DNA from 2 places in the Tepidimonas sp. HKU77 genome. Region 2 is predicted to be linked to the other one. Evidence: predicted binding sites of a transcription regulator. Region 2 holds the regulator's gene; the other holds the start of a gene.
What was found. Region 2 encodes FliA, which starts transcription of late flagellar genes. Its sites were predicted from a motif close to CTAAAGTTTNNNNNNNNNNNGCCGNTA; they were not measured.
Positions count from the first base shown of each region.

Region 1: a site for FliA is predicted at 1,474-1,500, ahead of ACPP3B_RS10025 (flagellin). Genes of this name have one in related genera too.

Region 1 is NZ_CP187300.1:2,076,744-2,080,145, forward strand. Features, by position in the region: gene fliD (flagellar filament capping protein FliD) at 1-417, opposite strand, end outside; gene ACPP3B_RS10025 (flagellin) at 563-1,381, opposite strand; gene ACPP3B_RS10030 (HD-GYP domain-containing protein) at 1,635-2,915, shown strand; gene ACPP3B_RS10035 (endonuclease/exonuclease/phosphatase family protein) at 2,964-3,402, shown strand, end outside.
Region 2 is NZ_CP187300.1:1,735,981-1,739,382, forward strand. Features, by position in the region: gene flhF (flagellar biosynthesis protein FlhF) at 1-709, shown strand, start outside; gene ACPP3B_RS08340 (hypothetical protein) at 702-1,340, shown strand; gene ACPP3B_RS08345 (RNA polymerase sigma factor FliA) at 1,391-2,110, shown strand; gene ACPP3B_RS08350 (hypothetical protein) at 2,150-2,533, opposite strand; gene flgM (flagellar biosynthesis anti-sigma factor FlgM) at 2,539-2,877, opposite strand; gene flgA (flagellar basal body P-ring formation chaperone FlgA) at 2,971-3,402, opposite strand, start outside.

The DNA.
Region 1 (3,402 bases), 340 kb from region 2:
GCTGAAGCTGCCACCGCTCCAGGTGCCGCGCGTGAACTCCAGCCGGCCTTCCAATCCCAAAGGGGTTCCAGCTGCAAAGCCAGTGGCCGTTCGCGCCGACTGGGCTTGTGCCAGCGCCTGTACGCTGACCTGGTAGCTGCCGGCCATGGCCCCGCCACTGGTGCGGACTGATAACGAGTTTTCGTTGCTGGAGGTCGCCGTATTGCGTTGCCACAGCGACGTGTCGAGCAGCTTCGCAGCCGCATCCTGCAACTTGGCCAGGCCAGACTTGATTTGGCCCCACGCCGAGATGCTGCTCTGCAGACCGCCGATCTGGGACTGGATCTGCTGGATCGGCTTGCGCTCGAGGGCGACAAGCTGAGAGATGATACCGTTGACGTCGAGTCCGCTGCCGACGCCGGGGGCTGAGATGGCCATGGTCTACTCCTGCGACAGTGGCGTGTTATACGTCGACAGGCGTCTGGGCGCAAGGAGAAAAAGCGGGCGATACCCTTACTGTCCAGCGACCGAGCCTGACGCCGGCAGGCGTCAGGCCGTTGGTTGCGTGGCGTTGGCGCCGTGATCAGCGCAGCAGGGCCAAGACGTTTTGCGGCAGCTGATTGGCCTGGGCGATCATGGCGGTGCCGGCTTGCTGCAAGATCTGGGTGCGGCTGAGGTTGGCCGTCTCGGCGGCGAAGTCGGCGTCCATGATGCGGCCGCGGGCGGCAGACTGCTTCTCCGCTGCGATGCGAATGTTGCTCATGATGTTCTCAAATCGACTCATCACGGCGCCGAGGCGTGCCCGGTTCGTCACCACGCTTTGGATGGCCGTGTTGATAGTGGCCAACATGGCGCTGGCGCCCGCTACTGTGGATATTGTCCCAGCACCCAACGCGGTAGAGATTGATCCAATGCTGCGCATCGATACGGTTACTGTCTGCCCTTGACTGGCTCCTACCTGGAAGGCATACGATGTGGCTCCACCACCAAGAATTTGCCGATTGTTAAAGCTCGTTTGTGATCGGATGCGACCGATTTCGGCGCGGAGCTGGGTGAATTCTGTCTGCAGGTTCGCCCGCGATGTGTCGTCGTTCGAGCCGTTCCGCGAACGAATAGCAAGCTCCCGAATACGCTGTAAAACGTCGGTGACGGATCCCAAAGCCCCGTCGGCAACCTCTACCATGGAAAGACCGTCGCCGGCATTGATAAGCGCCATGCCGAGCCCACGTACCTGAGATTGCATCCGCTCTGCAATCGCTAAGCCAGCGGCGTCGTCCTTGGCGGTGTTGACGCGCAGTCCCGACGACAAGCGGGCCATCGTCGTTTGCAGTGACTGCATGTTGTTGACGGTGTTGCGCTGGGCGTTCAGCGAAATCGGGTTGGTGTTGATGGACAGGCTCATGACGGTCGCTCCTGTGGGTAAGCCCGGTGGATGCACCGCATTGGGCCCCGTGCCCGCTGCTGGTGGTCCGTTGAACTACCGGTTGCCTGCTATATCGGCCCTGTCGGCCCGAACTTGAGGGTTTCTTCCGGTGCGTATCGTTGGCGCTGGCTGCGGCGTCAGGACAGTGCTGCGGGTCCCAGAGGCCAGTCGGGGCCACTAGAATCGACAGCCTGCCCGAGCACGCCGTGATTGCGTCCAAGCCGTCTCCACCATGACTACCCCCGACCGGCTCCAGCCCGTTCCGCTGCCCATGGAGCAGCTACGGGTGGGCTTGACGCTGCCGTTTACCCTGCTGGACGAGACCGGGCAGGTGCTGCTGGCCAAGGGTCTGCGCATCGAGGACGAGGCGCAGCTGGAGGGCATCCGTGCGCGGCGGCGGGTGTTCGTGCCGTTCGAGGAATCGGAACTGGCGGTCAAGGTGCTGATGCAGGGGCTGCTGCGCGCGGAGATCCACAAGGCCGCCATCAAAGATCTGGACCGCTACGTGTCGCTGGAGGACGAGGCAGCCGGCCGAGAGCCACTGCGGGGGACGTTCCCCGAGCAGTGTGCCGAGGTGACGGCGCGCCTGCGGCGCTTGCTGGCCAACATCGCGCAGGGCGCCTGGGGGCCGAACGAGACACGCCAGCGCCTGGCGGCGCTGTGGGCCGATATTCAGCAGTGGGAGCGCACGCCGGGGGCGATGGAGTCGGCGACACTGGTGTTGACGTACCGCGCCTGCAGCAGCCCCAGCGACTACAGCGTGCTGCACGCGCTGCAGTGCGCGGTGCTGGCGCGCCGGCTGGCACCGCGCCTGGGGCTGGATGAGGCGCGCACCCGTACCCTGGTGCTGGCCACCGCGACCATGAACGTGGCGATGCTGCAGTTGCAGGATGCGCTGGCGACGCAGGCCGCGCCGCCGTCGCCGGCGCAGCGGGCGCAGATCGATGCCCACGCGCAGGAGGGCGCGCGCCTGCTGCGGCAGGCGGGGGTGGACGACCCCGTCTGGCTGCAGGCGGTGACGCTGCACCACAGCGCGCTGGCGCCAGGGGTGCCGCTGGCGGCGCGCCCGCCCGGCGAGGCGCTGGCACACATCATCCAGGTGCTGGACCGCTACACTGCGTCCATGAGTCCGCGCGCCAGCCGCCCCGGCCGGGGCGCGCGCGAATCCGCGCGGCTGGCGGTGTTTTTCCGCACCGGGGGGCAACAAGACGAGGTGGGTGCGGCCCTGGTGCAGCTGCTGGGGCTGTATCCGCCCGGCACGTTCGTGCGGCTGCAGTCGGGCGAGCTGGCGCTGGTGTTGCGGCCCGGGCCGAAGGCGGCGACCCCGGTGGCGGCGGTCGTGGTCAACCGCGCGGGTGAGCCGTTGGGCTCGCCCAAGTTGGTGGATACCAGCCGCACGGAGCTGGCGGTGGCCGAGTCCGTGCCGGGATCGGTGGTGCGTGCCCGCATCAACCTTGATGAGATGGTGAAGCTGCTATTGTTTTCTCGCACGCCAGCGGCGGGGCTGCGCTGATCGCTCCAACGCCAAACGGCCGTTGGCGATGGCCACCGAGACAGACCCATGACGAGACGTCAGCGAACCGTGCGCTTGGCAACCTACAACATCCACAAGGGTGTGCAGGGCGTGGGGCCGCTGAAGCGGCTGGAGATCCACAACCTGGCGCGCGCGGTGGCCGAGCTGCGCGCCGATGTCGTTTGCCTGCAAGAGGTGCGAGCGTATCACCACCGGTTGCAGCGGCGCTTTGCCCACTGGCCAGCGGGGGATCAGGCGGGCTTTCTGGCACCCCCCGGCTACCACGTGCTGTACCGCACCAATGCGCGCACGCGCCATGGTGAGCATGGCAATGCGCTGTTGAGCCGCTTTCCCATCGTGGCGCACGGGCATTGCGATGTGTCCGACCACCGCTTCGAGCAACGCGGCCTGTTGCATGCGGTGCTGGCGCTGCCAGAGGATGTCGGCGACACGCCCTACCCCCGCTCGCGCGCGGGGGATAGCGCCC
Region 2 (3,402 bases):
CGCGCGCGAGCCAGGGCACTTGTGCGACGAGGGTGGCGTCTTTGCGCTCATTGGCTCGACTGGGGTGGGCAAGACCACCACGGCCGCCAAACTGGCCGCGCAATGCGTCAAGGCCTATGGCGCCAACAGCGTGGGCCTGATCTCGCTTGACACCTACCGCGTGGCCGGCTACGAGCAGCTGCGCGCCTACGGACGCATGCTGGGCGTGGTGGCCCACCAGGCCCACGACCGGGCCGCGCTGCAAGACTTGCTGGAGCTGTTGGCCAACAAACGCATGGTCATCATCGACACCGCAGGCCTGGGGCAAAAAGACCCGCGCATCCAGGACATGATGGCGCTGTTGCAAGCACCACAGATTCGCAAGCTGCTGGTGGTCAACGCCGGCAGCCACGGTGACACGCTCGACGAAGTCTTTCAGGCCTACCGTGACACGCCCTTGCATGGCGTGATCCTGTCCAAGGTCGACGAGGCCGCCAAACTGGGGCCGGCGGTGGACGCGCTCATCCGGCACCAAGCCGTGCTGCGCGGGCTGACCACCGGCCAGCGTGTGCCCGAGGACTGGCAGCGTCCCGACGCCGCCGCGCTGGTGCGTCTGTCGATGGGGGGGCGGGGCAAGTCGGCGTTCGACCCCACCAGCGCCGAATTGCCGTTTTTCTTCACCGATCCGGTGCAGTCGGGCTGGCAGCCCGAGGGGGCCGCCCATGCTTGAGCCGATCCGCGACCAAGCGGCAGGCTTGCTGGCGTGGCACCTGCAGCCACCGACGCGCGTGCTGGCCGTGATCGCGGCCGCCCGCGGCTCGGCGTCGTTGGAGTTGTTGTGGCGGCTGCACCAGGGGTGTCAGGCGTTGGGCATGCCGTGCGCCGTGGTCGAGGGCGAACCCGGCCACTGGCCGGAGGACCTGCCGAGCGGCGGCGCGTGGCTGTGGCACGCGCCAGCCAACGAGGTGTTGCGCTGGTGGCCCACCGATGGTGGGCGGCCATTGGTGGCGTTGACGGCCGAGCCGGCGGCGCTCGTGGCGGCCTACCAGGATCTCAAGCGCCTGCACGGCATGGGCCTGCGACCTGTGGTGATCGCCTTACCTGAGCCCAGCGACCATCCGGTACCCGACGTCGCGAGGGGTGGCGAGGCGCCCGCGCCAGGGCCGCTGCAGGCAGCCCTGTCGGCGCTGCGCCGCACCTGCGACAGCCACCTGGGCGTCGCTCCGATGGTCTGGGCGCTGGGGTATGATGCGCGGGGATCGGTCACACCCGAAACCCAGGCCGTGTTGGGCAGAATCCTGGATGCGGCTTGGGTGTTGGAAGCACCGGCTTTTGCGGGGGAGCAACGGCGGCCATGCTGACGTCCAGTCCGGTGCCGATACCGCGGCCGATCCGACCGCCGGAGTTTTCGATGTACACGCCCAAGGGCACGCTCGACCGAGACGCGCAGTTGCGCCAGTATGCGCCGCTGGTGCACCGGCTGGCGCACCTGATGATTGCACGTCTGCCCGCCAGCGTCGAGCTCGACGATTTGATCCAGGTTGGCATGATCGGGCTGACCGAGGCGCTGGCGCGCTATGAGCCGTCGATGGGGGTGCAGTTCGAAACCTTCGCCAGCCAGCGCATCCGCGGGGCCATGCTCGACGAGCTGCGCGATGCCGATTGGATGTCGCGCGGCTCACGCAAACTGCAAAAGGACATCGAGGGCGCGATCCACCGGCTGGAGCAGCGCCTGCAGCGCGCCCCTCGCGAGTCCGAGATCGCGCAAGAGCTGGGCATGTCGCTCGCGGAGTACCACGAAACCCTGTCGCGCATGCGGGGCACGCAGCTGGTCTATCTGGAAGACCTGGGTTCGCGCAGCGAAGACGACGACGGGTTTCTGGATCGCCACTTGCCCGACGATGCCGACCGCAGCCCCGAGGCCATTTTGGCGGACCAGCGCATGCGCGCCGCCTTGGTCGAGGCGATCGGCAAGCTGCCCGAGCGCGAGCAGTACGTCATGAGCATGTACTACGAGCACGACATGAATCTCAAGGAGATCGCGGCCGTGCTAGGCGTCACCGAGTCTCGCGTGAGCCAGCTGCATTCACAGGCGATCGCGCGCTTGCGAGCGCGTCTGCGCGAGCACTGAACCCGTCCCACCGACGGGGCAAGCGCAGACACCCCGTATTCAGCCGTAGCCGCCGCGCCCCGTGGTCGGGCGTGAGCGCCCGAGCTGGGAGTACGCCTGCAGCGCATCCTGCGGCAGCAACTGCGCCAGTGCCATGCGGGTGCTACCCGACAGGCGCGCTTGCAATTCCTGCAATTGCTGCAGCCGGCTGCCGATGTCCTCCAGCAGCCGGGCGGCCTCGGGCGCGGCCGCTTGGCCCGGGGCGCTGCGGCCCCACGCGTCGCGCACGGCCACGAACGCTTGCGCCAGCGCCGCGCACGCGGCCACCCACTGATCGGTGTCCACTTCACCCGCCGCATGGCGCGACGCCAACTGCAGCACATGGCCGAGTTGTTCGTGCGCCTCGCGCAACAGGGTCAGGGGGTCACCGCAGCGGGTGGTCATGTGCATCAAGCGGAGCGGCGCGGGCCCGCTGCCGCCACGCCCAGCAGCTCGCGCGCGCTGCCCAGCAGTTTGTCGGCGATGACCTCGGCGTTGACCGAGAAACTGCCATTCTGGATGGCCGTCCGCATGGCCTCGACCTTGGCGGCATCGAAGCTGTCCGTTCCCGAGCGCGCGATGCCATTCGTCATGGCCTGCGTGACGGGCGAAAACTTGACCGTGGCGCTGACCGCTTCGGCGGGGGAAGCAGGCGCGCCGCGTGCGGACGAACTCACCCCCTCCCCGGTGCGCTGCGTCACCGGAGTCGGCAAACCGAACTTGGATTCAGGCGAGTTGTTGACTTTCATGGCACTCTCCGCTCCCCGGGTAGAGGGGACGCTCGAGAGCTTTATCGGCGGGACGAGCCCGGACTTTACCCCTTTTTCGAGATTTTGTGTGGATTAGAGGGTCAGTACCACCGTTTGGGCATCAAGCACCGTGCCCACCAGGATGCGGCGGTTGGGCAGGCGCACCCGCACGGGCTCGCCGATACGGCCGTGGCCCAGCGCCTCGCCGGTGGCCATCACCACGAAGCCGGGCCCCTCCAGGCGCAGACGCACGGTGCTGCCGGGCTCGAAAACCTGCGGTGCACGCACCACACCGGTGCGCAACACTTGCCCTGCTCCCAGTCCACGCACGGCCTGCAAGCCCTGCCAATCCTGCGGGCGCACCAAGACGGCCTCGCGATACGCGGTCCAGTCAACCTCGGCAGCTTCGGCGTGTTCAGGGCCCAGCGTCTCGCCGGGCGCCACCGGGCGCCGCAGCACCCAGCCGGGACCCCAAACGCGCACATAAATCGGTAAAAAGACGTTCCACGGCGTGGGGCCTTCGGC